Regions from separate parts of the Microbacterium sp. OR16 genome, predicted to be linked through region 1. Evidence: predicted binding sites of a transcription regulator. Region 1 holds the regulator's gene; each other region holds the start of a gene.
What was found. Region 1 encodes LexA, which represses DNA repair genes until DNA is damaged. Its sites were predicted from a motif close to TCGAACANNTGTTCGA; they were not measured.

Region 1 (7,726 bases):
TCGACCGTGTGGTGCGCGTCGATATGGGTGTCGCCCGTCGCGCGCACGGTGAGGTCGGTGAGGGAGTGCTTCGCGAACGCGGTGAGCATGTGGTCGAAGAACGGCACGGTGGTGTCGATCTCGCTGCGGCCGGTGCCGTCGAGATCGACGACGACCTCGACGGTCGACTCGGACGTGCTGCGGGTTCGGCGGGCGGTGCGGTCGGTCATGACGACGATCCAATCGACGCGAGGGCTTCCAGGAATGCAGTGGTCTCGGCTTCGGTGCCCGCCGAGACGCGCAGGTGATGCGGGATGCCGACGTCGCGAATCAGCACCCCGCGCTCGTACAGCGCGCGCCAGGTCGCCTTCGGGTCGTCGACCCCGCCGAACAGCACGAAGTTCGACCAGGAGACGTGCGGCGTGTAGCCCAGCGCCTCCAGGGTGGCGGAGATCCGCTCGCGCTGCTCGACGATCTCGTCGACCATGCGCAGCATGGTCGACGCGTTGCGCAGTGCCGCGACGGCGGCAGCCTGCGTGAGGGCGCTGAGGTGGTAGGGCAGACGCACCAGACGCAGCGCGTCGATGAATGCAGGGTCGGCGGCGAGATAGCCGACCCTCGCACCGGCGAACGCGAAGGCTTTGCTCATCGTGCGCGATACCGCGAGCCGAGGACGCCCGTCGAGCAGCGTGAGCGCGGACGGCGCGTCGTGCGGGGCGAACTCCTGGTAGGCCTCATCGACGATGACGACGCCGCGTGCCGCCTCGTACACCGCCTCGATGACCTCGAGCCCGAGCGGCGTTCCCGTCGGGTTGTTCGGCGTGCAGAGGATGACGACGTCGGGGTCGACGTCGGCGACCTGCCGTGCGGCGTCATCCGGGTCGATGGTGAAGTCGTCGTGCCGCGTGCCGGCGATCCAGTGCGCACCGGTGCCCTGCGTGATCAGCGGGTACATCGAGTAGGTGGGCGCGAATCCGAACGCCGTCCGGCCTGGGCCGGCGAACGCCTGCATGATGTGCTGCAGCACCTCGTTCGAGCCGTTGCCCGCCCAGATCTGCTCGGCGGCGAGCCCGTGGCCGAGGTACTCCGCGAACGCCTCGCGCAGCGAGGTGAACTCACGGTCGGGGTAGCGATTGACGTCTCGCAGTGCAAGCGCGATGTCGTCGAGGATGTCGCTGGCGACCTCGTCGGGAACCGGATGCGTGTTCTCGTTGACGTTCAGAGCGACAGGAAGCGGCACCTGCGGGGCACCGTACGGCGTGAGCCCGCGCAGGTCGGCGCGGAGGGGCAGCTCATCGAGGGATGTCACATGCTCCATCGTAGGCCGCGCACGACGGACGCCGCCGCGGATGACGGTGCACCCTCGCCCGTCCGCCCAGGCCGAGTGGCCTCGGGCGAAGTGCGCCCTCAGTCGGCGCGATCAGTCGGCGTACTCGGTCGGGATCGCGATCGACGCGCCGACCTGGATCATGCCCGAGCTCAGGTTGTTGAGACGCCTGATGTCGTCGATGACCTCGCGGGGGTCGGAGGCGGGGGCGGCCTCAGCCGCGATCGACCACAGCGTGTCGCCGGGCAGCACCGTCACGGTCTCGAAGGCGACGGGGTCGCTCTCACCGGAGGCGAGGGCCGAGCCGCCCGCCAGCAGCGAGACGGTGATGCCGGCGATGACGGGCGCTGCGGCGAGGGTGGCGAGCAGACGGCGACCGCGCGCGGTGAGACGCAGCCGGGTCGGGACAGAACGCCGCGCAGCGGCCGCGACCGGGACGGTCAGGGGGGCCTGGATGCTGATCGTGCTCATGTGATGCTCCTCTTCACTCTCACCGCCGTCAGGCGGAGGTGGTGCAGCTTTCGCATCCGGCATCCGGCCGGGGACGCCGGATGCGAAGCTACGTTCCGAATCTATCTTCGATATCGAACATCTGTCAAGGATTCTTCGAATCGAAGGCCGCTGGATGCGCGACACGCTCGAACAGATCTTCCGTTTCGCGAGAGAACTCGGATACGGTTTCGATGAAGTCAGCCCACCATGGGCCACCGACATTCGAATCGGATCCCCGCGATGACGCGGATCCGCACCGTGTGAGGGCATGAAGGAGCACCCATGAGCGACACCCCTGAGACCGCAGCCGAGGCTCCCCGCACGCGTCGGCGCAAGAGCCTCAGCCCGAAGCAGATGGCCATCCTCGAGGTGATCCAGAGCTCGATCGCGCGCCACGGCTACCCGCCGAGCATGCGCGAGATCGGCGACGCCGTCGGTCTCAAGTCGCTCTCCAGCGTGACGCACCAGCTCGGGCAGCTCGAGCTCAGCGGCTACCTGCGCCGTGATCCCGGCAAGACCCGCGCCATGGAGGTTCTGATCGATCTCCCCGGCAGCGGTGCCGAGAACCCGGCCGACACCGCTCCCGCGGTGGGCGACGCGGCACTCGTGCCGCTCGTCGGGCAGATCGCCGCCGGAGTGCCGATCACCGCCGACCAGCAGGTGGAGGAGATCTTCCCGCTTCCCAGGCAGCTGGTCGGCAAGGGCGACCTGTTCATGCTCAAGGTCAACGGCGAGTCGATGATCGACGCGGCGATCTGCGACGGGGACTGGGTCGTCGTGCGCACGCAGAACAACGCCGAGAACGGCGAGATCGTCGCGGCCATGATCGATGGTGAGGCGACGGTGAAGACGTTCCGCCGCCGCGACGGTCACACCTGGCTCCTCCCCCGCAACTCGGCGTTCGAACCCATCCTCGGCGACGAGGCCGTCGTGCTCGGCAAGGTCGTCGCGGTGCTTCGCGCGGTCTGATCGCGCACACGACGAAGAGGCGCCCCTTCCGATGGGAAGGGGCGCCTCTTCGTCGTGAACGCGTCTCAGACGGCGGCCGAAACGTCCTCCCGGACGCGTCGGGTGGCCTCGACGATGTTGCGCAGAGACTGCACGGTCTCCTCGTACGCGCGGGTCTTCAAACCGCAGTCGGGGTTGACCCACAGCTGCCGCAGCGGCAGCTCGTCGACGGCGCGGCGCAGCAGCGCCTCGATCTCCTCGACGCTGGGCACGCGCGGCGAGTGGATGTCGTAGACCCCAGGGCCCACCCCATGGTCGAATCCGAAGCGGGCGATGTCGGCGACGACCTCCATGCGGCTGCGGGCCGCCTCGATCGAGGTCACGTCGGCATCGAGCGCGCGAATCGCGTCGATCACGACGCCGAACTCCGAGTAGCAGAGGTGGGTGTGGATCTGCGTACCCGCTGCGGCGCCGCCGGTCGCCAGCCGGAACGAGCGCACCGACCAGTCGAGGTAGTCCGCCTGGTCCGCCGCCTTCAGCGGAAGCAGCTCGCGCAGCGCCGGCTCGTCGACCTGGATGATGGCGATCCCAGCGGCCTCGAGATCGGTGATCTCGTCACGCAGTGCGAGCGCGACCTGGTTGGCGGTCTGGCCGAGCGGCTGGTCGTCGCGCACGAACGACCACGCGAGGATCGTGACCGGGCCGGTCAGCATGCCCTTGACCGGCTTGACGCTCAGGGACTGCGCGTACGACGCCCACGACACCGTGATCGGCGCGGGGCGCGACACATCGCCCCACAGGATCGAGGGCCTGGTGGCGCGCGAACCGTACGACTGCACCCAGCCGTGCTCGGTCACGGCGAATCCGTCGAGGTGCTCTGCGAAGTACTGCACCATGTCGTTGCGCTCGGGCTCACCGTGCACGAGCACGTCGAGGCCCAGCTCCTCCTGCAGCGCGACGACCTGATCGATCTCGCGACGCAGGAAGTCGTCGTAGTCCTCTGCGGGAAGCTCCCCCCGCAGGAACTGGGCGCGAGCGCGGCGGATGTCGCCGGTCTGCGGGAACGACCCGATCGTGGTGAGTGGAAGGGCGGGCAGGTTCAGCGCCTGCTGCGCGCTCTCGCGCTCGGCGTACGACACGCGTGAGAACTCGGTCTCGGCGACCTCATGCCCGCGCACAGCGCCGTCGCGCACGCCGGGGGCGTCGCGCCGGTCGGCGAGGGCGGCCGACGCCGCCTCGAGCGCGGCAGCGATGGCATCCCGCCCGCGCTCGAGACCCTGCGCGAGGGTGACGACCTGTCCGACCTTCTGGTCGGCGAAGGCGAGCCAGGAGACCAGACGGGCGTCCAGGGCCGTCTCGTCGTCGACGTCGTGGGGGACGTGCAGCAGCGAGGTCGAGGTGGATGCCGACAGCGCAGCCGCTCCGAGGTCGCGCAGCGCCTCCAGCTTCGCGAACGCGGCATCGAGGTCGCCGCGCCAGATGTTGTGCCCGTCGATCACTCCGCCGACGAGCGTCTTGCCCTCGAGCGCGGGGAGCGCTGCCGGCACCTCGCCACGCACCAGGTCGATGCCGATCGCCTCGACAGGTGCGGCGGCCAGCACGTCGAGTGTCGCGCCGAGCGCCGCGTACGGGGCGGCGACGAAGATCTGCGGGCGCTCGCTCGCACCGCCCAGCACCGCGAGCGCGCGGGCTGCCGCGTCAGCGAGGGTCGCGGTGTCGACCGGCAGCGATTCGCTGACCAGCGCCGGCTCGTCGAGCTGCACCCATTGGGCGCCGGCGGCCTTGAGCTTCGCCAGAAGCTCGGTGTAGACCGGCAGCACGTCGGCGAGTCGGCTGAGCGGCTCGAAGCCCTCCGGCGCGTCGTCCGACGCCTTCGCCAGCGCGAGGAGGGTGACCGGACCGACGATCACCGGGCGGGTGACGTATCCGGCGGCGGCGGCTTCGGCGACCTGCTGGACGAGGTGCTCGCTGGCGAGCGAGAAGGTCGTCTCGGGGCCGATCTCGGGGACGAGGTAGTGGTAGTTCGAGTCGAACCACTTGGTCATCTCGAGCGGTGCGCGCTCGCCCTCGCCGCGTGCGACGGTGAAGTAGGCGGAGAGTCCGATCGTGCCGTCCTCGTCGCGGAGGTCGTCGAAGCGCGTGGGGATGGCGCCGACCGTGACGGCGGTATCGAGCACCTGGTCGTAGAACGAGAACGACTCGGGGATCGACGAGTCATCGCGGCCGAGGCCCAGCTCCGCGAGGCGGGCACGCGTCGTCGCGCGCAGCTCGGCGGCGGTGCGCTCGAGTTCCGCCTGATCGGAGCGGCCGGCCCAGAAGGACTCGACGGCCTTCTTCAGCTCGCGACGACGCCCGATGCGCGGGTAGCCGAGGATCGTCCCTGCGGGGAAAGCGGTCATGAGGTTCCTTTCGATGCTGCGGAGAGCGCGGGGATGACCCCGGCGGAGTGGAGGACGTCGAGCACGGTCTCGTGCTGGTTGAACGCGTACAGGTGCACACCGGGTGCGCCGCCGTCGACGACGGCGCGGATGAGGTCGGCCGCCCAGCGGATGCCGACCCGGCGGCGTCCCTCGGTGGTCGGCTCGATCTCGAGCTCGATTGCGAGCTCGCTCGGAAGCTCCTCGCCGGTCAGTTCGAGCACGCGCGCCAGGCGCGCGGGCGAGGTGATCGGCATGATGCCCGGGAGGATCGGGATCGTCACGCCGGCGCGGCGCGCACGCTCGACGAACGCGAGGTAATGGTCGGGGTGGAAGAACAGCTGCGTGATCGCGACGGTCGCCCCGGCGGCCTGCTTGGCCAGCAGCGCGTCGACGTGCTGGCTGCTGTAGGCCGAGCGCGGGTGGCCGTTGGGGAAGGCGGCGACGGCGATGTTCACCTTGCGGCGCGGTGCGACCCGTACGGCTCCGGGGTTGCCGCGCACCGGCGACTCCTCGTACGGCGCGCGCTCGGCCTGTACGCGGTCGATCAGCTGCACGAGCTGCGCCGAGCTCTCGAGGTCGCCGAGGAACACGTCGTCTTCGCTCTGGCCAGCCGGCGGGTCGCCGCGCAGCGCGAGGAAGCTCAGCACGCCGGCATCGAGGAACTCGCGGATCAGACGGGTGGCGCCCGCATAGGTGTTGCCCACACAGGTGAGATGCGCGAGCGGTTCGGTGTCGGTGTGCGTGCGGATGTATCGCAGCACGTCGAGCGAGCGGCCGCCGGTCGACCCTCCTGCGCCGTAGGTGACCGAGATGAAGTCAGGCCCCGCCTCGGCGAGGCGGTCGATCGTGTCGTGCAGGGCGCGCGTGCTCTCGGCGGTGCGCGGCGGGTACAGCTCGAAGGAGAACGGGACGCTGGTCATGGCGATTCTCCTTCGGGACCGGTGCGGCGGGGCGTCCTCAGACGGTAGGACAGCGGCTCGGCGCGGCGCACACTGTGTGACGCCGTGTGTCACCTGCGAGTCTGGCTAGGCTCGGATCCATGACCGCACCGTACGGCTCGTGGCCCTCACCGTTCACCGCGCAGATGATCGCGCAGGCATCCCCCCGCATCGACGGAGCCCGCTTCGTCGGCGACGAGGTGTGGTGGGGCGAATCCGTTCCCGCCGAGGGCGGCAGGGTGACGGTGCGCAGTTCGAGCGGCGACGAGATCCTGCCCGCGCCGTGGAACGCGCGTTCGCGCGTGCACGAGTACGGCGGCGGAGCGTGGACGGCCGACGCCGAGGGCACGCTGTACTTCGTGCACGGCGGCGACCAGCGCATCCACCGGATGCCGCGCGGCGGCGCCCCCGAGCCGCTGACCGCGGCCGGCCCCGCGTACGGCGGCCTGCGGCTGCAGCACGGCCGGCTGCTCGCGGTGCGCGAGGACCTGCGACCCGATCCGCATGTGCGCGCGATCGTCGAGATCCCGCTCGACGGCACGGCGGCCGACGACGAGTCCGCCGTGCGGACGCTCGTCTCGGTGAACGGCTTCGTCGCACATCCGGCGCTCTCGCCCGACGGGAAGCAGCTGGCGTACGTGCAGTGGAACGCCGAGCACATGCCGTGGGAGCGGGCGATCGTCTCGGTCATGCATCTCGAGTCGGGCTGGGATGCCGGAGTCCCGAGCCGGGCGCCCGTGCAGCCGGAATGGCTCTCGGACGACCGGCTGCTGTACGCCGACGACGCCACCGGACGCTGGAACCTGCACCTCGCACACGTCGTGGACGTCGCGCCGCCGCCCGCGCCCACCCCGCCGGCGACGACCGAGCCGTTCTGCCTGGCCGACGCCGACACCGGCGGCGGGCTGTGGGTGCTCGGCAACCGCTGGTACCAGCCTCTCGACGACGGCCGCGTCGTCGCCGTGCGCACGAACGGATCCGACGAAATCGTGCTCATCTCGCCCGACGGCGAGGTCGTCGAGCTGCTCACCCTGCCGATCACGGCCGGCGCGAGCATCGACGACGCGCAGGGATCGCGGGTGCTCATCTCGGGCGCGGGCCGGACGGTCGGGGCGGGGCTGTGGTGCGTCGACCTCGACGACGGCACGATCACGACGGTGACCGGCGGTGCCGAGGCGGATCCCGTCTGGGTTCCCCGTGCCCGCCCGGTGACCTTCGACGGCCCGCACGGACCGGTGCACGCGTTCGACTACCGGCCCACCAGCCCCGACGCCTCCACGCCCGACGGCGAGCTGCCGCCGTACATCGTCATGGTGCACGGCGGCCCCACCGCGCACGTCTCGGGGGCGGCATCCACCGCGTACGCGTACTGGACCAGCCGCGGCATCGGCGTGCTCGACGTGAACTACGGCGGATCGACCGGCTACGGCCGCGCCTACCGCGAGCGTCTGGACGGGCAGTGGGGCGTCGTCGATGTCGACGACGTCATCGCCGCCGCGCAGGGCATGGCCGATGCCGGGCTCGCCGACCCTGCCCGCATCGCCATCCGCGGCGGATCAGCCGGCGGGTGGACGGTGCTGTGCGCCCTGGTGCGAGGCGGCACCTTCGCAGCGGGCATCTCC
Region 2 (7,726 bases), 710 kb from region 1:
CCGCAGCCGCGCGACGGGATGCCCGAGCTCAGCGCCGCCGGTGGCCTCTTCGGCTGGATGCTCGGTGAGCCGCTGGCCTTCCTGACCCCGGTCGTCGCGTACATCGTCCTCGCGATGCTGGCCGTCCTCAGCATCCTGATCCTCACCAAGACGCCGCCGAACCGCATCGGCGAGCGACTGGGCGATCTGTACGCGTGGATGTTCGGCGCCGAGCGCCCCCTGCGCCAGACCGCCGAGGAGGCGGGCGCCGCTGACCACGCGGAGAACGACGACGCGCTGCCGTGGTGGCGCCGCAACAAGAGCGGGCGGGAGGAGACGCCGGACGACGACGTCGACTCCCAGGCCATCACGGCTCTCTTCGACGAGCCCGCCCAGAAGACCGCATACGACCAGGCGGTCATCGTCGACGACGAGCCCGCGCACGGCGGGGCGGATGCGGCGACCGAGGTGCTCTCCGACGTCAGCGCCCTCACCGGGATGCTCGGTGAGCAGAACACGACGGCGCTGCTCGACGACTCCGGATCCACCGGTGAGCTGCCAGGGCTCGACGGCTTCGGCACCGACGGACCGGGGGAGAAGGGGCTGCAGGCGCCAGCGGCTCCGTACGTGCTGCCCTCGACGGCGGTGCTGAAGTCGGGACCGCCGCCGGTGGTGCGCTCGGATGCCACCGACCGCACGATCGAGCAGATCACCAGCGTGCTCGAGCAGTTCAAGGTCGACGCCAAGGTCACCGGTTTCTCACGCGGACCGACGGTCACGCAGTACGAGGTCGAGGTCGGTCACGGCGTCAAGGTCGAGAAGATCCTGCAGCTGAGCAACAACTTCGCCTATGCGGTCGCATCGAACGACGTGCGCATCCTGTCGCCCATCCCCGGCAAGAGTGCCATCGGCATCGAGATCCCCAACGTCGATAAGGAGACCGTCGCGCTCGGCGACGTGCTGCGTTCGAGCGCCGCGCAGAAGAGCACGCATCCGCTGACCATCGGCGTCGGCAAGGACGTGGGCGGCAACATCGTCGTGGCGAACCTGGCCAAGATGCCGCACCTGCTCGTGGCCGGTTCGACGGGGTCGGGAAAGTCCAGCTTCGTGAACTCGATGATCACGAGCCTGCTCATGCGCGCCCGCCCCGCCGATGTGCGCATGGTGCTGATCGACCCCAAGCGGGTGGAGCTGACCAGCTACGCCGGTGTGCCGCACCTGATCACGCCCATCATCACGAACCCCAAGAAGGCGGCGGAAGCGCTGCAGTGGGTCGTGAAGGAGATGGACATGCGCTACGACGATCTGGCGTCGTTCGGGTACCGCCACATCGACGACTTCAACAAGGCCGTCCGCGCCGGCGAGGTGCAGGTTCCGCCGGGCAGCGAGCGCGTGCTCAAGCCCTATCCGTACCTGCTGGTCGTGGTCGACGAGCTGGCCGATCTGATGATGGTCGCCCCGCGTGACGTCGAGGACTCGATCGTGCGCATCACGCAGCTGGCCCGCGCGTCTGGCATCCACCTCGTGCTCGCCACGCAGCGCCCCAGCGTCGACGTGGTCACGGGCCTGATCAAGGCGAACGTGCCCTCCAGACTCGCGTTCGCCGTGACGAGCGTGACCGACAGCCGGGTCATCCTCGACGCACCGGGTGCTGACAAGCTCATCGGCCAGGGAGACGCGCTCTTCTCGCCGATGGGCTCGTCGAAGCCGTTCCGTCTGCAGGGCGCCTGGGTCGACGAGGCCGAGATCTCGGCGGTCGTCAAGCACGTCACTCAGCAGGCGCGCCCGGAGTACCGGCCCGACGTGCAGGAGTCTGCCGAGGCGCGCAAGAAGGAGGTCGACGAGGACATCGGCGACGACCTCGAGCTGCTGCTCGCCGCCGCCGAGCTGATCGTGTCGTCGCAGTTCGGCTCGACCTCGATGCTGCAGCGCAAGCTGCGCGTCGGCTTCGCGAAGGCCGGTCGTCTCATGGATCTGCTCGAGTCGCGCGAGATCGTCGGCCCATCCGAGGGATCCAAGGCCCGCGATGTGCTGGTGACATCCGAGCAGCTTCCCGGTGTGCTCGCGAAGCTGCGCGGCGAGGACGCGCCGGCACCGGCCGCGCCGGCCGCGCCGGCCGCGAGCGCGTCCGCCTCCGCCGACCAGTACGGCCACGACCCGGTGGCCCGGCAGTTCGAAGGGCTGCCGGTGGTGGAGAGTGATGACGACGGCGACGAGGACGCCTGGGGCCTGACGGGGCGCGACTGATGGCGATTCCCCGGCAGCTCCCCAACGCGATCACGGTCGCGCGCATCCCTCTCGCGGTCGTCTTCTTCGTGCTCCTGCTCATCGCAGGCACATTCGGCGCCGACGACATCGTCATGCGCTGGGTGGCCGCCGTGCTGTTCGTGCTGGCCATATCGACCGACTGGGTCGACGGCTACCTCGCCCGCAGGTACGACATCGTCAGCGACTTCGGCAAGCTGTGGGACCCGATCGCAGACAAGCTGCTGACAGGTGCGGGCTTCCTCGGGCTGGCGATCCTCGGCGAGGTTCCCTGGTGGATCATCGTCGTGATCCTGATCAGGGAGTGGGCGATCACCATCCACCGCTTCACTCTCGTGCACGAGCACGTGGTCGCCGCGGCCTGGATGGGAAAGATCAAGACCGTCGTCCAGGGCATCGCCCTGAGCTGGGCGCTGCTGCCGCTGCACGGCCTGGTCGGTCAGACGGCCTGGGTCGTGGTCACGCAGGTGCTGATGATCCTGGCGCTCGTGCTCACCGTCGCGAGCGGCATCGACTACGTCGTGGCACAGGTGCGCGGTCGTCGGAGGGCCGGATGACCGACGCCGAGCTGCTGGTCGCCGCTCTGCGCGAGCGCGGCTGGACGCTGGGCGTGGCCGAGTCGCTCACCGGCGGAGCAGTCGCCTCCGAGATCGTGTCGGTCCCCGGTGCGTCCGCGACGCTGCTGGGCGGCGTGGTCGCCTATGCCACGCCGGTCAAACACACCCTGCTCGGCGTGGACGCCGGTCTGCTCGTCGAGCATGGTGCGGTGCATCCGGACGTCGCCGTGCAGATGGCCGAGGGCGTGCGGCGGGCTGTGGCCGTCGATGCGCGCCCCGCGGACGTCGGCATGGCGACCACGGGCATCGCCGGGCCCGACTCGCCCGACGGCCAGCCGGTGGGCACCGTGCACATCGGCGTCGTCACCCCGACGGGCGCAAGGAGCATCCCGCATCTGTTCATGGGGACGCGCGCCGAGATCCGCGCCCAGGCGACCGCGGCGGCCATCGCGGCGGCGCTGGACGCCGTGCGGGAATAGCGCCTCGCGCGCCGGCGTTCCTCCCTGTGTGACAAGTCGTTCACTCACAACTCAAACACAGCGAGAAACAGTAGATTCAACGACACCCGGTCGGGTTAGACTGGCGATTCCCTCGGAGCAGGTTCCGGGTGGCGCGAAGGAGAGGAGGTTCCGATGATCCTCGTCAGACAGGAAATCGGCGATGTGCTGCGGGACTTCCGCCTGCAGAAGGGGCGCACCCTGCGACAGGTCGCGAGCAAGGCCTCAGTGGCCCTCGGCTACCTGAGCGAGGTCGAGCGCGGTCAGAAGGAGGCGTCGAGCGAGATCCTCGCATCGGTCGCCGAAGCGCTCGATGTGCCGATCTCGACGATCATGCGCGAAGTGGGTGACCGCATCTCCGTGCTCGAGGGCCTCAGCCCGTTCCCGGATGTGGTGCCAGACGACCTCGTCGCCGAGGTCGAGCCCGAGCTGTCGCTGCACTGACGCTGCAGCGACTCCCATGAGACGAAGCGAGTTCCTCCGCGCGGTCGCCGATGAGTTCGGCGGCCGCGCGGACTCTCTTGTGCACGACCTGATCCTCGGGTCGCTCGGCAGGACGGCGCGCGAGGCGCTGGATGCCGGTGTTCCCCCGCGCGACATCTGGCTCGCGCTGTGCGACGAGACCGACGTTCCCGCGACGCGTCGCTACGGCGTCGGGCGCCTGGATCCCCGCGAGCGCTGAACGAAACTCCGCGGTTCGCTTTCGGCGTGTCGTCGAAGATGTGTTCGATGTCCGCGTAGTGTTCTGCACAAGTGGTCTTGAGGTCATCTTCTCCACATCAGACGCTGTCGCCGAACCAATGTCGGTGGCTGCTCGTACGGTGAGGGATGTGGCACTGAGCCATACGCCTTGTCGCAGAGTCACTCCATCCGGAACGGCCGCGACAGCCTACAGGCGGCAGAACTTCGAGATACAGAGGAGCACGTCATGCCATCAACCGACGACCGCGAGAAGGCCCTGGACTCCGCGCTCGCGCACATCGAGCGTCAGTTCGGCAAGGGTTCGATCATGCGACTGGGCAGCGACGAGCGCGCTCCCGTCGAGGTCATCCAGACCGGGTCGATCGCCCTCGACGTCGCCCTGGGCATCGGAGGTCTGCCGCGCGGACGCATCATCGAGATCTACGGTCCCGAGTCGTCTGGTAAGACCACGCTCACGCTGCACGCGATCGCCAACGCGCAACGCGCGGGCGGCATCGCCGCGTTCATCGACGCCGAGCACGCGCTCGACCCCGAGTACGCGCGCAAGCTCGGCGTCGACATCGATCAGCTGCTCGTCTCGCAGCCCGACACGGGTGAGCAGGCGCTCGAGATCGCCGACATGCTGATCCGCTCGGGCGCGATCGACCTCGTCGTCATCGACTCCGTCGCCGCCCTCGTTCCCGAGGCGGAGATCAAGGGCGAGATGGGCGACTCGCACGTGGGTTTGCAGGCCCGACTCATGTCGCAGGCACTGCGAAAGCTGACCGGTGGGCTGAACCAGACGAAGACCACCGCCATCTTCATCAACCAGCTGCGCGAGAAGATCGGTGTGTTCTTCGGTTCTCCGGAGACGACGGCCGGTGGTAAGGCGCTGAAGTTCTACGCCTCGGTCCGCCTCGACATCCGTCGAATCGAGACGCTGAAGGACGGCACCGAAGCGGTCGGAAACCGCACCCGCGTCAAGGTCGTCAAGAACAAGATGGCCCCGCCCTTCAAGCAGGCCGAATTCGACATCCTCTACGGCGTAGGCATCTCGCGCGAGGGCAGCCTCATCGACTTCGGCGTCGAGCACGGCATCGTCAAGAAGTCGGGCTCCTGGTACACCTACGACGGCGATCAGCTCGGGCAGGGCAAGGAGAACGCCCGCAACTTCCTGATCAAGAACGACGACATCGCCATGGCGATCGAGACGCAGATCAAGCAGAAGCTGGGCGTCGGCGTCAAGGCCGAGGCCACCGTCGACGAGCTCGCCGAGCGTCGTCCGGCCTGATGTCATCCGCTGACGTGTTTCGACGTCGCTCAACAACCGTGGTGAGTCATGTCATCCGCTGACAAGCTCGCGCCGGTGATCCCGCTCTTCGTTGGCGCGCGTGGCGTCGGCCCTGCCACGGACTCCGTGAGGGCCGCGCCCGCGCCGGCCGGCGTGCGATTCGACGATCCGGGCGACGCCCATGACGAGCCAGCGCCGGTCGAACCCGACGCCGACGAGATCCGTCAGCGCGCCGAGGAGACCCTGGTGCGCAAGCTCCGCGCCAAGCAGCTGTCGGTCTCGGAAGCGCGATCGGTTCTGCGCGAGAACGGCCTCGATCGCGACGCGATCGAAGACGTGATCGATGAGTTCCTCCGCCGCAGCTATCTCGACGATCACACGCTGGCGTCGCTGCTGGTGACCTCGGGCTCCGAGCGAAAGGGACAGGGCCGCATCGCCCTGGCTCGATCGCTCGCGCAGCGCGGCATCCCGCGCGACATCGTCGACGACGCACTCGCAGAGCTGCCCGACGACGATGCCGAGCGTGCACTGGAGTTCGCCCGCAGCAAGGCATCCGGCATGAGCCGCCTCGAGTACGACACCGCCCTGCGCCGGCTTCACGGGCAGCTCGCCCGTCGCGGCTACGGCGGATCGGTCGCGATGGACGCCGCTCGCACAGCTCTGAGCGAGGTCGGCGTGCGTCGTGCGGCGACCCGCCCCGGCATGCGGCCCTCGGGCGTCCGGTTCGTCGACTCCGACTGAGCATCCGCTCTACGGGCCGCTCAGCCACCAGGCCGGGCGGCTCGTAGAATGGACGCATCATGTCTTCTCTCTCCTCCGAACCGACGATCATCGCGCTCTCCGACGCGGCGATCGCCGCCGATGGGCGCCGTCGCTCCTACGAGCTGCGCACCTTCGGCTGCCAGATGAACGTGCACGACTCCGAGCGTCTCTCCGGCTCGCTCGAGAGCGCAGGGTACGTGCGGGCTGATGCCGGCGACGAGGCCGACATCGTCATCATCAACACGTGCGCCGTCCGCGACAACGCCGCCGGCAAGCTCTACGGCACCCTCGGGCATCTGAAGTCCCGGAAGGACAAGCACGAGGGCATGCAGATCGCCGTCGGCGGGTGCCTCGCGCAGATGGATCAGCAGGCTGTGCTCGACAAGGCGCCCTGGGTAGACGTCGTCTTCGGCACGCACAACATGGGCTCCCTGCCGGGGCTGCTCGAGCGCGCTCGCCACAACGGCGAGGCGGAGCTCGAGATCCTCGAGTCACTCGAGGTCTTCCCCTCGACCCTGCCCACCAAGCGCGACTCCGCGCACAGCGGCTGGGTGTCGATCTCGGTCGGATGCAACAACACCTGTACGTTCTGCATCGTGCCGAGCCTGCGCGGGAAGGAGAAGGACCGCCGGCCCGGCGACATCCTGAATGAGATCCGCCTGCTCGTCGAAGACGGGGCCATCGAGGTCACTCTGCTCGGGCAGAACGTCAACTCCTACGGCGTCGAATTCGGCGACCGCCAGGCGTTCAGCAAGCTGCTGCGTGCGGCGGGCGAGATCGAGGGGCTTGAGCGCATCCGGTTCACCAGTCCGCACCCCGCAGCCTTCACCGACGACGTCATCGACGCGATGGCCGAGACCCCCAGCGTCATGCCGCAGCTGCACATGCCGTTGCAGTCCGGCAGCGACAGCATCCTCAAGGCGATGCGCCGCTCGTACCGCAGCTCGCGCTACCTCGGCATCATCGAGAAGGTGCGCGAGCGCATCCCGCACGCCGCCATCACCACCGACATCATCGTCGGCTTCCCCGGCGAGACCGATGAGGACTTCGAAGACACCATGCGCGTCGTCGAGCAGTCCCGCTTCTCAGGCGCCTTCACGTTCCAGTACTCCATCCGCGAGGGCACGCCCGCCGCGACCATGCCGAACCAGGTGCCCAAGGATGTGGTGCAGCGGCGCTACGAGCGCCTCATCGCGCTGCAGGAGCGGATCTCGCTGGAAGAGAACCAGAAGCAGGTCGGCCGTGAGGTCGAGGTGCTGGTCTCGGTCGGCGAGGGCAAGAAGGACGCCTCCACGCACCGCCTCACCGGTCGTGCAGAGGACAACCGTCTGGTGCACTTCGAGGTGACGCCGGGCTCCGAGCTGCCGCGCCCCGGCGACGTCGTCACCGTCAAGATCACCCACGGCGCGCCGTTCCATCTCCTCGCCGACGATCCGACCGGTGCGCCGCTGCGCATCCGCCGCACCCGAGGCGGCGACGCATGGGACCGCGCGCAGGCCGCATCGTGCGGGGTTCCCGCCACGGCTGGCGAGTCGGGTGCGCCGCGCACCGTCTCGCTGGGCCTGCCCACCCTGCGCCCCGCGGGGTCTTGACCCCGCACTCGGCGCGACCGGGCCACCCCCGGCTCTGGGCGGTGGTCGGCGCCACGGGCACCGGCAAGAGCGAGCTCGCTCTCGACCTCGCCGAGCGGCTGC
Region 3 (7,726 bases), 730 kb from region 1:
CGCATCGGGTCCTCGTCGTCGGAGGAGGCAACGGCGGGCTGTCGGTCGCCGGTCGCCTGCGCCGATCCGGAGTCACCGACATCGCCGTCGTCGAGCCATCGCAGACCCACTACTACAAGCCGCTCTTCTCGCACATAGCGGGCGGCACCGCCCGGGCGCGCGAGGCGGTGCGTCCGCAGGCCGACGTCTTCCCCGACGGGGTGGAGTGGATCCCGGATGCCGTCAGCGCGGTCGACCCCGAGAATCGGCGGGCGCACCTGGCATCCGGCGACACCGTCCGGTACGACCAGCTGATCCTCGCCCCGGGCATCCGGAACGACTGGGATGCCGTCCCCGGCCTCGATGAGGCGATGAACTCGCCGCACGGCGCCTCGAACTACGACTTCGCGCTGGCGCAGAAGGCGTCCCGGCTGCTGCGCTCGGTGCGCTCGGGCACGGTCGTCTTCGTGCAGGCGCCAGGGCCCGCCTCCTGCGCGGGCGCCGCGCAGAAGCCCATGTACCAGGCGTGCGCGTACTGGCGGGCGATGAACGTGCTGCACGACATCCATGTGGTGCTGCTCGTGCCGACGCCGACGATCTTCGGCATCCCCGAGATCGACGCCGAGCTGCAGCGCAGCATCGACGAGTACGACATCGACGTGCGCACCGGCGCGCACCTGCGCGAGGTCGACGCCGACGGTCGAACGGTCGTGTTCGATGCCGACGGTGCCGACGGGCAGTCGCTGCACTACGACCTGCTCGTCGCCGAACCGCCGCAGAAGGCGCCGGAATGGATCCGCGCCAGCGGCCTCGCCGACGACGGCGGCTTCGTGGCCGTCGATCCGCACACGCTGCGCTCCACCCGGCATCCCGAGATCTGGGCGCTCGGCGACGCGGCAGGCACGACGAACTCGAAGTCCGGCGGCGCGCTGCGCAAGCAGGCGAAGGTGGTGGCAGAGAACGTCGGCGCGGTGCTCGAGGGGCGCGAGGCGGCATCCGCCTACGACGGATACGGCGTCTGCCCCTTCACCGTCTCGCGCTCGACAGCCGTGTTCGCAGAGTTCGACGACCGGCTCCGCCTGATGCCGACGCTGTGGCGCAGCTCGTACCGGGAGAGTCGGATGAACTGGATCATCGACCGGCAGATCTTCCCGCAGGTCTACTGGCACATGATCCTGCAGGGCCGCGCCTGATGCGGCTCAGGTCTCGGCGCCCGCTCGCCGTGGCTCCCGTCCGCGGGGCTGCGAAGGGCGCGGGCCGGGGTCGGCGAGTGCAGGGATGCCGAGACGCCGCGCCACGCCCGCTTCCAGCGTGATCTCCTCGTCGAAGTGCCGGATGCCGAGCGCGGGGCCTCCCTCGAGCCGGTAGGTGACCGCGTCGTGCTGCACCTCCACCCGCAGGGTGTGGCCGCGCACGAGCATCCCGAACGAGAAGGCGGTCATCGGCGCCGCCACCCGCGGCGCGAACTGCAGCGCCTCGGCGTCGTCGCGCATGCCGCCGAAGCCGCAGACCAGCGCATTCCACACCCCGGCGTGCGCGGCCACGTGCAGGCCCTCGTCGACGTCCTCCTGCAGATCGTCGAGGTCGATGGTGCCGGCTTCGGCGAGGTAGTCCATCGCGAGGTCGAGCTGACCGACGCGAGCGGCGACGGTGGCCTGCACCGACGCCGACAGCGACGAGTCGCGCACGGTCAGCCCGTCGTAATACGCGAACGCGCGGGCGGTCTCGTCCGGCGTGAACGCGTCGGGGGCCGCCTGCAGCGCGAGCACGAGGTCGGCCTGCTTCACGACCTGCTTGCGGTACAGGTCGAAGTACGGGAAGTGCTTCTGCAGCGGGTACTGGTCGTCGGGGGTGCCCTCGAAGTCCCACCGCTCCTTCTCGTTGAACCCGGCGGACTGCTCCGGGATGCCCCGTGCGGCGTCGTACGGGAAGGCCACCGCGTCTGCGGTGGTCGTCCATCGCGCGATCTCCTCCGACGAGACGTCGAGAGCGGATGCCTGATCGCGGTGCCGCCTGCAGGCGTCCGCGGCGGCCCGCAGGTTGCGCTGCGCCATGAGGTTGGTGAAGAAGTTGTCGTCGACCATGGCCGAGTACTCGTCAGGTCCGGTCACGCCGTCGATGTGGAACGCACCCTCGTCGTCCCAGCGCCCGAGGGTGCACCACAGTCTCGCGGTCTCGACGAGGATCTCCACGCCCTTCTCGCGCTCGAAGTCGACATCCCCGGTCGCCTGGACGTAGCGCACGACGGCCGCCGCGATGTCGGCGTTGATGTGGAACGCGACGGTGCCCGCCGGCCAGTATCCCGAGCACTCCCGGCCGTCGATCGTGCGCCACGGGAAGGCGGCGCCTTCGAGGTGCAGCTGCTCGGCCCGCTCGCGCGCATGGACGAGCGTGGAGTGCCGCCACACCAGTGCGTCCCGCGCGGCGGACGGTGCGGTGTAGGTGAGCACCGGCAGCACGAACGTCTCGGCATCCCAGAAGGTGTGGCCTTCGTATCCGACGCCGGTGAGCCCTTTGCCTGGGATCGATCGCACCTCGGCGCGTGCGGCGGACTGCAGCACCTGGAACAGCGAGAACCGAGCGCTCTGCTGCAGTCTCTCGTCACCGTCGACCGTGACGTCGGCTCGGGTCCAGAACTCGTCGAGATACCGGCGCTGTTCGTCGACGAGCTCGTCCCAGCCGAGCTTCATGGCCGTCTCGACCGCCGCCTCGGCACGATCCTGCAGCGCGACATCGTCGAGATCGGGTGACCACTCATGGCCCACGCACTTCACCAGGGCGACGCTCTCGCCCGGCTCGATCCGGGCGCGCACGGCGGTTCGCGCGAGGTCTGCCGTGACCTCGGTGTGCGGCTCGGGCGCGGCACCCCGCGATGAGATGCTGACGCGATGATCGGCCGCGACGGCCACCGCGATCCGGCTGCGCCTGGTGCGCTGCACGAGGGTGGCCCGACCGCCGGCGCCGTGGTGGGCCACCGGCTCGAAGGGGTCGCGCAGGGCATCCATCACCCTCGGGTCGGAGTGCACCTCGGGCAGCGGCTCGTCGGCGACGATCTCCGAGAGGAGCGTCACGTCGACGGCGGCGTCTTCGGCGGTCACCTCGTACCTCACCGCGGCGATCGAGCGGTGGGTGAACGACACCATGCGCTGCGATGCGATGGTCACGGTGCGGCCGGCGGGCGACGTCCAGGTGGCCGTGCGGTGCAGGATGCCGGTGCGCACATCGAGCAGCTGCCGATGCTCGGCGAGCTCGCCGGTGCGGATGTCGAACGGCTCATCGTCGACGATCAGTCGGATGACCTTGCCGTCGGGCACGTGCATGACGGTCTGGCCGTGCTCGGGGTATCCGTAGCCGTCTTCGGCGTAGGGCATCGGATGCTCTTCGAAGACGCCGTTGAGGTAGCTGCCCGCCGCCGCGCTGGGATCCCCCTCGTCGAGGGTGCCGCGCCATCCGATGTGTCCGTTCGACAGTGAGAAGACCGACTCGCGGTGCGACTGGCCACGGTCCTCCCAGCCGGTGTTGCGCAGGCATGACCAGCCGACGCCCCACGGATGCACGTCGAATCGGTGCGTGGTCATATCGCTCCTGTCGGTGAGGGTCGGGATGACCATTCTGCGGACGGATGCCCCGGCCCGTGCGACCCTTGCGCCGCAGGCCGGCATCCGGCTAGGCGCCGGAGCGCCCGGGATCAGGACCTGTCGGCGGGCGTCCGGTCAGGCCCCGACGTCGGGGCGTCCGGTCAGGCCCCGACGTCCTTCGGGAACCGCACGCACAGCAGCAGCACCAGGCCGACCAGCAGCACCACGGCGATGCCGAGCACGCCGTAGACGATCCCGCCGAACCAGGCGAGGAAGAGCGACCACGCCAGCGGCGACAGGAACGACGCCACCCGGCCGGTGGTCGCGTAGAGACCGAAGATGGCGCCCTGCTGGCTCGGCGGGGTGAGGCGCGTGAGCAGGCTGCGGCTGGATGCCTGGGTCGGGCCGACGAAGGCGCACAGCAGCAGACCGCAGATCCAGAACACGATGGTGCCGTAGTCGCGCAGTGCGTAGACGACGAACGCCATCACGACCAGGCCGGAGAGGGCGAAGATGATGAGCCGTCGCGGACCGATGGCGTCGTCGATGCGCCCGGCGAGGAGTGTCGAGACGCCCGCGACGAGGTTCGCGGCGAGTCCGAACACGATCACCTCGAGGAACGAGAAGCCGAAGCCCTGTGCGGCGAGCACCGCGCCGAACGCGAACACCCCGGCGAGGCCGTCGCGGTAGACGGCCGCGGCGAGCATGAACCAGAACGTCGGGCGGTTGGTGCGGAACAGCTCGGCGATGCTGCGGCCCAGCACGACGTACGAGCGGAAGAAGCCCACCCTCTCGGCGGTGTCGTACGAAGGCGACTCGGGCACGTTGCGGAACATCGGGATCGAGAAGACGATCGTCCATACGGCGCAGATGACGGCGACGAGCTTGAACGACAGCGCGTTGTCCTGCCCGACGAGGAAGGGCACCGGGATGCACACGATCAGCGCGACGACGCCGCCGATGTAGCCGAGGCCCCAGCCGAGGCCGGACACGCGGCCGACGTTCTTCGGCGTCGACACCTCCGAGAGCATCGCGTAATAGCTGACGTTGCCGATCTCGCTGACCACGGCGGCGATCGCGACGGCGAATGCGCCGAACCAGAAGAACTTCGGATCGGCTTCGACGAAGAAGAGCGAGAACTGAACGAGAGCGATCGCGATCGTCGCCCCGATGACCCACTTCTTCTTGCTGCCGCGCGCGTCGGCCTGCTGCCCGAGCACCGGCGCGAGCAGCAGGATCAGGATGCCCGCGGCGAAGTTGGCCCATCCCCACCACTCCGACAGGTCGGTGAGCCCGTGGCAGTACTCGGACGCCGCGTACTGCGAGCTGTTGCAGTTCATGTACGAGCCGTCGGCCAGCAGACCGGATTCGCGCACCGACGGCTCGAGGAACATCCGCGAGGTCAGGTACAGCGCGATCCAGACGAAGGTGAGGATGACCGTGTTGAACGGCTGCATCGCCCAGTCCCACATCGCCCACGAGACGACCTGCTTGCGGGTGGCCGGTGCGGTGGCGCTCTCGTGGTCCCGGCCGAACGCCGCTACGGCTCCCGTCCTGGCGGTCGGCGGGGGTACGGCGGCGGCATCACGACCGGTCATGGCCGACACGCTACAGGATGCCGGTGTCGCGCCGACCTCGCGACGCGACGCGGTGGAGTGCGGTCCGACGTCGGCGGATACCGGGCGCTGACGCGGCGGCCGGGTCAGCCGAATGATGTGGAGGGGCGTCGGTGCGGCGACGTGCCTCTCCCATCCGCTCACGCCGGAAGAGATGGGTTCGTTATGCGTGCGTGATCAGGTGGGTGGTTCTCCCGGGCGATCACACGTTCGAATGTCGGTGGCCACATGGATACTCGAGATATGAACGGAATGACGGCGGCGACGAAGGAGGACATGGCGAACCTCAGCGCCGTGGTGTCGTCGCTGCAGGCCGTCGAGAAGACGCTGCAGGGCGTGCTGGCCGCAAGAGACGGACTGTTCGCCCTGGCGAATCGTCTGGCGATGTCGATCGCGGAGAAGGGCGCCGGCCTCGACGACTCCGATCTCACGCTGCGCACCGTGGCCGCCGAACTCGCGACGGCGCTGCGCGTGAGCGACCGCACTGTGCAGCGGCGCATGGTCGCGGCGGAGGTGCTGGTCGAGCGGTTCCCGCAGGTGTGGCACGCGCAGGGCGCTGGGCTGATCACGGCAGGGCACGCGCGAGTGATCGTCGACGCCGGCTCGCACATCGACGGCGACGATGCGCGTGCCGCCTACGCCGCGCGCGTGCTGGAGTTCGCGCAGGACGAGTCGCCGAACCGCGTGCGAGTGATCGCCGAGCGGATCGCCCAGCAGTATCAGTCGCGCACGCTCGATGAGCGACACGAGGATGCGCGCGGGCGTCGTGACGTATGGGTCACGGACGGCCCGGATGCCATGTCCGAGCTGCATGTGTACGGTCCGTCGGTTCTGATCCACGGCGCGCATGACCGGTTGACTCAGATGGCGAAGGAGCTCGCTTCTCGCGATGCCGGCTTCGCCCCGATGCAGTCGGCTTCGGAGGCGTCGGCTTCGGAGGCGTCGGCTTCGGAGGCGTCGGCTTCGGAGGCGTCGGCTTCGGAGGCGTCGGCTTCGGAGGCGTCGGCCGCGACCGACCCGCGCACGCTCGGGCAGCGACGCTTCGATCTCGCGGCGGATCTGCTGCTGACCGGCGCTCCCGCCGGTCATGACACCGTCGGCGCACTGCTCGCATCGATCAAGGCGCAGGTCGCGGTCACCGTGCCCGTCACGACGCTCATGAGCGCGGACGGACCCGCCGCAGAGCTCTCGGGCCGGGCTCCGATGGATCTCGCTTCCGCGAGGGCCCTGGCCGGAGCCGCCGCCGGCTGGGATCGGGTCCTCACGCACCCGGTGAACGGAGGAGTGCTGTCCGTCGACAGGTACCGGCCTCCGGAATCCCTGCGCCGCAGGCTGCGGTCGCGCGATGAGCGGTGCCGCTTCCCCGGATGCGGGATGCCGGCTCGCGACAGCGACCTCGATCACACCCTCGATGCCGCCTTCGGCGGCGAGACCAGCGAGGGGAATCTCGCCGCTCTATGCCGACGACATCATGTCTTGAAGCATCAGACGCCGTGGCATGTCGTTCAGCTCGGCGACGGGCTTCTGGAATGGACGAGTCCCACCGGGCGCACCTATGTCGACCGGCCGCCCCCTCCGAACACCGTCACCTTCACCGAGCCTCCCTTCTGAATGCGGTGGTGGCTGCTGAGTGCGGCGGCGAAGGGTCTGAGTGCGGTGGTGGGTGGTCCGAGTGCGGTGGTGAAGGGTCTGAATGCGGTGGTGAAGGGTCTGAGTGCGGTGGTGGCTGCTGAGAGTCGTGGGGTCTGAGGCGGTGGCTGCCGAGCGTCTGGGGGCGGTGGGCTGCGTATCAGCCTTTCGATTGATCTTTCGCCGTTCGCGCCCGCGATGGCGGGCATCTCGGGCATCCGCATAGCCGCGCTCACCTACCGTGGAAGCACAGCCACCCGAGGAGAACCGTGTTCACCACCCCCGCCCGCCTGTTCCGCGTGCTCGCGATCGCCGAGGCGATCACCTGGACCCTGCTCATCAGCGCCCTCATCCTGCGCGCCGTCGGGCAGCCGTCGGTGCTCGTCACGATCGGCGGCGGCATCCACGGCTTCGTCTTCCTCGCCTACGGCGCCACCGCGGTGCTGCTCGCATTCAACCAGCGCTGGCACCCCGGCGTCGCCGCCACCGCGATCGCCAGCGCGATCGTGCCCTACGCCACCATCCCTGCCGAGATCTGGCTGCACCGCAGCGGGCGCCTCGAGGGGCAGTGGCGTCTCACCGAGACAGACGACCCGCGCGACCGCACCTGGTACGACCGCACCATGCGCTGGTTCCTGCGCCGCCCCTGGGTGCTCGCCGTGCTGATCCTGGTCGCCATCGTCGCGATCTTCAGCATCCTGCTGCTGATCGGACCTCCCGGGGGCCGCTGAGTACTCAGCTCTCCTTGCACGTCGGCCGACGCAGGTCAAGAGGTGCACAAGACCCTAGCCAGCGCCGGTCTCGTGTGACAGGTTGGGCGCATGCTCGGACGCAATCCGATGGTGAGGGAGCCCGCATGACCGCCGAACCCGCCCCGTACACCGCCTCGATCCCTGTGCTCACACAGGAGCCGTTCCCCGACAC
Region 4 (7,726 bases), 1.1 Mb from region 1:
CGGCCCCGGCGACCCGCGCCGTGAACATACACTCGCATCCGCCCACAGTACTCGCGGCCTCCGAAAACCCCTGCCAAATCCGGCCTACGGCAATCGTTGGTGGTGCGCCTCCATTCGTTGCATGGCCTTGATAGCCTCGATCACATGCTCAGGGTCGGCTGGCTCGCGCGCGAATCCGACTACCAGCCTCCCTTTCTACCGAAGGGCCGAGATCGTTCCTCCCGGATCAGTCCTGCTCCGAGCTATCGGCGCTGGTCTCATCGTCCTTGGGGCTGCCCTGCTCAGCACAAGCGCCTGGTACTGGCCTTTCGCTATCGTCCTGGCCGGCCCGATCGCCACGCTGACAGTGATCACCTTCCACAACAGAAGAATCGCGGAGCGAGCGACCGGCTGAGTGCATTCGGCGCATACCGCTCACCATGCACGCCAACCGAAAAAGTCTGCCGTTTGCCATTGTGACGAGCGTTTCCGGCAGTCCTTCCGAGCCCAACACCTCACATTTCACTGTGCTGCGAGGAGCCCTGGTCGGCGCATCCCAAGCGGTGTGGATATTGGAACCCGAGGATCGCAATGTGCGCCGCGAACGAGGTCTGACCGTCCTCACAGTGATGTACGCACAGACGGACAAGTATTACGGCTTTCTCGAGAGCACGCCACTCGACGCCGCGGACCGTGCAAGCCTCGTGGATCAGCGACGGTGGCTGACCGAACGCCGTGGTGATGCGTGAGAGTCAGCGGTTCGGTGTCGGGAGGCGGCTCTGGGCGCCCGCGCCGGGTGCCACTGCTTCCCGGCGTCGACCTGACGATCAGCACTGCGATCACGTACGACCGGCAGGGGAACCCGGTGGAGTTCCGCGGCATCCGGCCCGACCGCGACTGACGTCCCGTGTAGCGTGGAGTGTCAGAGTGTCGGCGAACAGCAGTCGGGGGTCGAGCATGCGTCGGTCGCAGGCGTTGTATGTCGAGGTGCTCATCCGAGCCGATGTGGAGACGGTCTGGGCGCTGACGCAGGATCCAGACCTCCATCCGCGATGGGACCTGCGCTTCAGCAGGATCGAGCCGACCGGCTCTGATTCGGCGGGCCGGTCGCGGTTCCGGTACGAACGGGCCTTGCCGCTGCACGTGATCCGGGGCGAGGGCATCTCACTCGGAGAGAAGACCCGCCACGACGGCATCCGCACATCCGCGCTCGCGTTCTCGACCGACGACCGCGTGTCGCCGTTGCGCAGCGGCCGCGGGTACTGGCGGTATGTGCCGACCGCCGAGGGCGTGCGATTCATCACCGGCTACGATTATCAGCCGGGCTGGGGACGGGTCGCCGATCTGGTGATGCGGCCGGCGATCCTCTGGATGACCGCATGGAGCTTCGACCGACTGCGCATCTGGGCCGAGCGCGGCGAAGAACCGAATCGGTGGCCCCTGCTGTCGGTCGTGTGGTTCTGGCATTCGGGCAGACCCCGCGCCTCGCGGTGTCGCACCGTCCCACCGCGTGACGGCGCGATGGCTGATGCTCCGCAGACGCTGCAGAAGGTCAGCGTCTCGTGAGCGGCACTCCGATGTTCCGGGCAGCGCTCGGAGACGAAGCCTTCGCACGTCTGCATCCCATGATGCAGCGACGGTTCGGCATCTCGGTGGCGAACGGCTACGGATGCGTCGGACGCGGGACCATGAGCCGAATCCGCCGAGGCCCATGGTGGACGGTTCCGTTTCTGCTGATCGGTCGGCTGCGCCACATCCTCGTCGCCGACACCGGCGCGAACGTGCCATTCGTCATCGAGAACTACCCGTACCTCGACCCGTACGGTCGAGAGACGGTGACGTTCGTTCGCGAGTATCGTGCGCGACGACGGCCGGCGCGGTTCGACGCGACGATGGTGCTCGACCCTGACCGTACGACGATCGTGGACTACCTCGGCACGCACCAGCACCTCGCCGTCGATCTGCACCTCGAAGTCGACGAGCACGGTGGCCTCGTTCTGCGGTCGGATGAGCAGCGCTTCTACGAGGGGCCCATCGCGTTCCGGTTCCCCATGCTGTTCTCGGGTCGCGCCGAACTCCACGAGCGCTACGACGAGGCTGAGGGCGCCTTCCACATCTCACTCGAAGTGCGAAACCGAATCTTCGGCTTCCTCTTCGGCTACGACGGCTGGTTCACGTGCGAGTTCCCGCCCGCGACCGATGCCCCGGACCGGCTGAAGCCACGACGACACGAGCGGCGGCTCTGACGCATCCAGACGGCGGTTGTCAAGGATTCGGCGGCCTGCCGTCCGCCTATGAAGTGAGCGAGTTCAAGCCGATCGTCGCAGCACTTCGATCGCCGACGTTGAACGAGGGGGCGCTTCGGGGACAGCCGCCGCATACTGGATCGTTACTCTGAGCCCATGGGACGAACGACGAGAGCTGTCTCGGCCGCCATTGCGACTGCCTCGGTGATCGGGCTCTCGGGATGCGCGGGGATGGACAGCCTCATCTGGGGACAGGATGGTGCGACCACGATCTCGACAACAGAGAGGCTGATCGAAGCAGCCGCGCAGGGCGACGCGAGCGGCTTCGTGTGCAACGGAGCAGATCCCGAACTCCGAGAACCCGCGGACTGGGAAGGGCTCTCCGCCGAGGAACCCGAGAGGTTCGTTCCCGAGTACTGGGAACAGTTCGCTGCTCTCGATCCGCAGTGGAGCATCAATCTGTCGCTGCCCGAAGACCGCGTGGCCCCGGGCGTCGAGTACCCGGGCGACGTGTTCTACCGCGACACAGACGACGGTCTCTGTCTTGTGGCTGTCGCATGGTGGACGATGGAAGGCCAGTCCGAAAGATGAGCGACCCGGATGTCGAGTGGTTCGACCAGCCGATCGGCGAGGCGATCGAGATCCAGAGCTGGTCAGATGAATGGCCTGAGATCGGCCGGCTGTGGGAGGAGCGCCTGACGGAGGTGCTCTCACCACTTCCTGCGCGGGTCGACCACGTCGGCTCCACCGCCGTGCCGGGGCTGGCTGCCAAGCCGGTCATCGACATGCAGGTGCAGGTGCCCGATCTGTCGAATGAATCGTCGTACGCTCCCGCGCTCGAGAGCGTGGGCATGGTGCTGCGGGCGCGCGGCTGCGACTTCCGCTTCTTCCGGCCGCCGGCCGGGCGGGTGCGCGAGGTGCACATTCACGTCGGCGAGGTGAACTCGGCGTGGGCCCGCGATCACCTCGCCTTCCGCGACGCTCTGCGCGGCGATCCCACGCTGGCCAGGGATTACGAGCGGCTGAAGCGGTATCTCGCCGCCACCGTGACAGAGCGGGCGGACTACAACGCGGGCAAAGAGTCGTTCATCCTGGCGGTGGTCGAGAAGTCGACCGCCGCCAGCCGCGCTTCCGACCGGGACTGACGTCGGCTCATATCCGCAGCACGCCGTCGCGGCGGCGACGCCGCTCGTGAAGGGTGGACAGTCTCGGCGTACGCCACTTCTGCTCGGCGTCCCACCAGGCCGGTCCGCGGATCTGCGGGAGGCCGCCGTTCATGCGGATCTCCCACCCAGACTGCCCGAGCGGTGATGCCACCAGCAGAGCGGCACGCCGTTGTCGGTATGCGTCGGGCCGCCCCGGGCGTGCTCGACGACGTGGTGGATCTCGCACCAGGTCGCCGGGACATGGCATCCGGGAATCAGGCATTCCCGATCTCTGGCGACGATCGCCCGGCGCTGGTGAACCGTGAACACCCGGTCGGTGGTCGTGATCCCCACGATGCGGCCTTCGTCGAACAGCACGCGCTGCACGGCTCCGGTGCAGGCGGTGTGGGTCGCCACGTGCAGCGGAACGGCGGTCTCGGATCCGGGCAGGGTCGCCCAGCCGGTGCCGACTGCCAGATCTGCGGCGTCGACGTGCACCACCAGAGTCGGGGCTGCACCGCCGAGCGAGGGCATCTCGCTGTGTCGGGCGGCGATGCCGAGAGCGGCGGCGAGCGCATCGTGTCGCTTCTGCGCAGGCGTGCGCGGATCGATCACGTTGCGAGGGTCGGTGTTGAACTCGTCGTCGCTGGAGGGGTCGTCGTCGAAGGTGAAGCGGACGCCGGTGTCGGGAGCACCGCCGACCTTCGGGTTGTTGTAGGCATCGTCGATGAGCTGGAACTGCGCAGCCAGCTCAGGGGTGAGGCCTCCCCGCACGGGGTGGAGACCGTCGCGCACCCGGCCGATCGTGAACCCTCGGCGCGCCTGCGCGCGCTCGTCTGACGGCTCGGCGCCGTCTGGGTCGAGGGCGATGGCGAGTGCGGCCGCGAACTGCTTCAGGTCGTCCGCCGATGCTCGCGGCGCCTGCCCCCGATCACCGTGATCACCGTGATCGGCATCGTCGTGGTCGCCGGGGAGGTCGTCGCCGCAGGCGAACGCGGCGAGGTTCGCGTCGGCCCACATCCGCTGCTCGACCGTGATCCGATCCCGCCCACGCTCCAGCGGCGCGACGGACGCGAGCAGACCTGCGACGCCGACCGCACCGTCGAGCAGCGCCTCACGCAGGGCGGGCCAGCGGGCCGGCATCCGCTCCCCCGACACCAGACTCGTCTCACGCTGCACGGCCTCCGCCGCCCGGATGATCCGCGCTGCGGAGGACGCGTCGACCAGTGCCGCCCGTCGCAGCATCTCGTTCATGCCGCGGCAGCCGAACCGATGCCCGAACTCGGTGTCGGCGGTCGCGACGGTCTCGACGATGCCCGCATCTGCCAGCCGCGAGATCTCACCCAACCCCGCGAGCGCTTCCGCGCGCTGCGCATCCGACAGCCCCGCAAGCGCATCGCCCGACAGCAGATCACGCAGGTCGGCGGCGACCTGAGCGAGAGCATCGGCGGGGCTGTTCATACCTCCATTCTGGCGAGGGCCACCGACATTCGAGGGCTCGGTTTCCCCAGATCAGAAAAACTTTTCGGAGAGAGCAGCGGACACCCGCCCGGCCACGCGAGACTTGCCTTCCAGCACGAGACAGTGCTCCGCGCGGGCCGTCTCGTGCTGGAACAGAAGTCTCGCGGATGGCGGCGGAACACCGAGGGGTCAGCCCCGCAGCGCCAGCACGAAGGGCAGCACCTCGCTCGCCCCGGCACGGCGCAGCTCGCGGGCAGCGACCGTGAGCGTCCAGCGACTGTCGGCCTGGTCGTCGACGAGCAGCACAGGCCCCTCCGGCACGGCGAGCCCATCGGCGCTGAAGCGCTCCCAGAGACCGGCGAGACGGAACACGCTGTTGCCGCCCGGCTCACCGCTCGGCCCGCCGTTCGCGAAGTCGAGCGCTCCGACATACGGCAGCCGCCCGATATCGGCGATCCCCCTGGCCAGCGAGTCGACGAGCAGCGGCTTCGATCGCGACGGCATCGCGACGACAGCCACGGGGCGCCGCTCCCAGCCCCAGCCGGCAAGCACCCGTACGCACGCGTCGAGCATCTGAGGGGTCACCTCGGCATCCGCGACTCCGACGGCGAAGATCTGCCGCAGCGTTCCTCCCCAGCCGAGGTCGGTGAGTCTCGCCAGGGCGCGCCCCTCCCCCGCCTGCTCGCCGGCGGGAATGCGCCCCTTCACCGGCACGCCGACACGGTCGCCGCCGGTGGGCCACTGCTTGCGCGGCTCGATCGGCACGCCCACGCGATCGAGGGCTCCGGATGCCGCCGCGCCCGCATCCGAGCCGATCTCGGACGGAAACCATGTGCCGGCGCAGTTGTCGCAGCGACCACATGGGGCTGCCGTGGCGTCGTCGAGTGAGCGCTGCAGAAACTCCATGCGACAGCCGTCGGTCTGCTGATACTCGATCATGTGCTGCTGCTCGGCGCGACGCTCGGCGGCGATGCGCTCGTACCGCTCGGAGTCGTACACCCACGGCTGACCGGTCGCGACCCAGCCGCCCTGCACCCGCCGCACTGCGCCGTCGACATCGAGCACCTTCAGCAGCAGCTCGAGAGGCGTGCGTCGGATGTCGACGATCGCCTCGAGCGCCGGAGTCGACAGCGGCTGATCGCCCAGCGCCGCGATCACGCGCTCGGCGCGCTCGCGATCAGGCATCGACGCGGTGGCGAAGTAGTGCCAGATGTCGCGATCCTCCACTCCCGGCAGCAGCAGCACGTCGGCACTGTCGCTGGCGCGGCCGGCGCGGCCGACCTGCTGGTAGTACGCGACGGGTGACGACGGGGCGCCGAGGTGCACGACGAACCCGAGGTCGGGCTTGTCGAAGCCCATGCCGAGCGCGCTGGTCGCCACGAGCGCCTTGACCTCGTTGCGCTTGAGCATCCCCTCCGATTCCTCGCGCTCGTCGGCATCCGTCTGGCCCGTGTACGCACGCACCTCGTGCCCCTGTTCGCGCAGCAGCCGGGCGGTGTCGACCGCCGCCGACACCGTGAGCGCGTAGATGATGCCCGATCCGGGCAGATCGTTCAGATGGCTGAGCAGCCAGGCCAGCCGCTGCGCCGACCCGGGCAGCTGCAGCACGCCGAGGCGGAGGGATGCCCGGGCCAGTGGCCCGCGGATCGTCAGAACCCCGGCATCAGCCGGCGAGGTGCCGCCGAGCTGCTCGGCCACGTCGGCGACGACCCGACTGTTCGCCGTCGCCGTCGTCGCCAGCACGGGGACGCCGGCAGGCATCTCGGCGATCAGCTCGCGCAGGCGCCGGTAGTCGGGGCGGAAGTCGTGCCCCCAGTCGCTGATGCAGTGCGCCTCGTCGACCACGAGCATCCCGATTCGCCGCACCAGCGCAGGCAGCTGGTTCTCGCGGAAGGCGGGGTTGTTGAGCCGCTCGGGCGAGACGAGCAGCACGTCGACTTCATCGCGGTCGAGCCTGGCGATCACCTCGGCCCATTCATGCGCGTTCGTCGAGTTGATCGCCACCGCCCGCACACCGGCTCGCTCGGCCGCCGCGATCTGGTCACGCATCAGCGCGAGCAGCGGCGAGACGAGCACGGTCGGTCCCGCGCCCTGCCGGCGCAGCAGCAGCGTCGCGACGAAGTACACCGCCGACTTGCCCCACCCGGTGCGCTGCACCACGAGCGCCCGGCGGTGCTCGGCGACCAGCGCCTCGATTGCCTCGTACTGCCCGTCGTGGAACGTCGCGTCGGGCCGTCCGACGAGCTCGCGCAGCGCTGCGAGCGCGGCATCGCGGATGTCGGTCGAGGTCGATGAGGCCATGCATCCACTCTGCCGCACCCCGCCGACACCACGGCGAGCCCGCAAGCACATCCCAGGGCATCCGCCCGTCGCCTACCGTAGAGACATGATCAGCCGCGAACTGGCCGTGACCCTGCGCGAGAACGGTCTCGTCTGGCATCCGGCCAGCGGCGACCGGTTCGCGCTCGATCTGCCCGTAGACATCGAGCTCGAGGCCGAGGCCGACATCTTCACCGTCAGCGAGATGACGATCGAGGCGCGCGCGACACCCTCGGGTACGGATCTCGCCTTCAACGGCACGACCGAATGGGCCCTCGACGCCGTGCAGCTGACGGAGGCCGTGTGGCTGCCGCGCGAGGATCAGCTGCGCGAGCTGCTGCGCGGCACGTTCCGCTCACTGCAGCGGCTGACCGACGCCTTCGTCGTAGAGATAGAGATCACCGGAGAGCGCCTGCGCTTCGAGCATCCGGAACCCGCCGAAGCATACGGACAGGCTCTGCTCGCCCTGCTGCGCCGCGCTCGCTGACACCTGCCTTGATCGCCCGACTCCCGCATGCGAGAATTACCAAACGAACGGTCAGTAAACCGATGGAGTCGATGATGACCAGTCCCGCA

Region 2: the regulator LexA is predicted to act here: its motif matches at 4,013-4,028, upstream of recA (recombinase RecA).
Region 3: the regulator LexA is predicted to act here: its motif matches at 5,372-5,387, upstream of V2S05_RS09285 (DUF222 domain-containing protein).
Region 4: the regulator LexA is predicted to act here: its motif matches at 4,884-4,899, upstream of V2S05_RS00160 (DUF222 domain-containing protein).

Annotation. Positions count from the first base shown of each region.
Region 1 covers NZ_JAZEXK010000001.1:1,175,554-1,183,279, forward strand. Annotated here, with positions in the region: gene hisB (imidazoleglycerol-phosphate dehydratase HisB) at 1-209, opposite strand, end outside; gene V2S05_RS05705 (histidinol-phosphate transaminase) at 206-1,297, opposite strand; gene V2S05_RS05710 (LysM peptidoglycan-binding domain-containing protein) at 1,400-1,777, opposite strand; gene lexA (transcriptional repressor LexA) at 2,081-2,767, shown strand; gene metE (5-methyltetrahydropteroyltriglutamate--homocysteine S-methyltransferase) at 2,833-5,145, opposite strand; gene V2S05_RS05725 (methylenetetrahydrofolate reductase) at 5,142-6,086, opposite strand; gene V2S05_RS05730 (prolyl oligopeptidase family serine peptidase) at 6,206-7,726, shown strand, end outside.
Region 2 covers NZ_JAZEXK010000001.1:463,717-471,442, forward strand. Annotated here, with positions in the region: gene V2S05_RS02215 (DNA translocase FtsK) at 1-2,226, shown strand, start outside; gene pgsA (CDP-diacylglycerol--glycerol-3-phosphate 3-phosphatidyltransferase) at 2,226-2,801, shown strand; gene V2S05_RS02225 (CinA family protein) at 2,798-3,280, shown strand; gene V2S05_RS02230 (helix-turn-helix domain-containing protein) at 3,434-3,742, shown strand; gene V2S05_RS02235 (DUF3046 domain-containing protein) at 3,759-3,980, shown strand; gene recA (recombinase RecA) at 4,227-5,270, shown strand; gene V2S05_RS02245 (regulatory protein RecX) at 5,319-6,011, shown strand; gene miaB (tRNA (N6-isopentenyl adenosine(37)-C2)-methylthiotransferase MiaB) at 6,071-7,624, shown strand; gene miaA (tRNA (adenosine(37)-N6)-dimethylallyltransferase MiaA) at 7,621-7,726, shown strand, end outside.
Region 3 covers NZ_JAZEXK010000001.1:1,903,729-1,911,454, reverse strand. Annotated here, with positions in the region: gene V2S05_RS09300 (NAD(P)/FAD-dependent oxidoreductase) at 1-1,172, shown strand, start outside; gene V2S05_RS09295 (glycoside hydrolase family 65 protein) at 1,179-3,557, opposite strand; gene V2S05_RS09290 (MFS transporter) at 3,719-5,155, opposite strand; gene V2S05_RS09285 (DUF222 domain-containing protein) at 5,417-6,784, shown strand; gene V2S05_RS09280 (DUF3817 domain-containing protein) at 7,072-7,533, shown strand; gene treS (maltose alpha-D-glucosyltransferase) at 7,659-7,726, shown strand, end outside.
Region 4 covers NZ_JAZEXK010000001.1:31,718-39,443, reverse strand. Annotated here, with positions in the region: gene V2S05_RS00190 (hypothetical protein) at 420-728, shown strand; gene V2S05_RS00185 (SRPBCC family protein) at 937-1,545, shown strand; gene V2S05_RS00180 (DUF4166 domain-containing protein) at 1,557-2,225, shown strand; gene V2S05_RS00175 (hypothetical protein) at 2,382-2,816, shown strand; gene V2S05_RS00170 (GrpB family protein) at 2,813-3,370, shown strand; gene V2S05_RS00165 (hypothetical protein) at 3,378-3,503, opposite strand; gene V2S05_RS00160 (DUF222 domain-containing protein) at 3,500-4,831, opposite strand; gene V2S05_RS00155 (RecQ family ATP-dependent DNA helicase) at 5,021-7,132, opposite strand; gene V2S05_RS00150 (pilus assembly protein CpaE) at 7,218-7,637, shown strand; gene paaA (1,2-phenylacetyl-CoA epoxidase subunit PaaA) at 7,712-7,726, shown strand, end outside.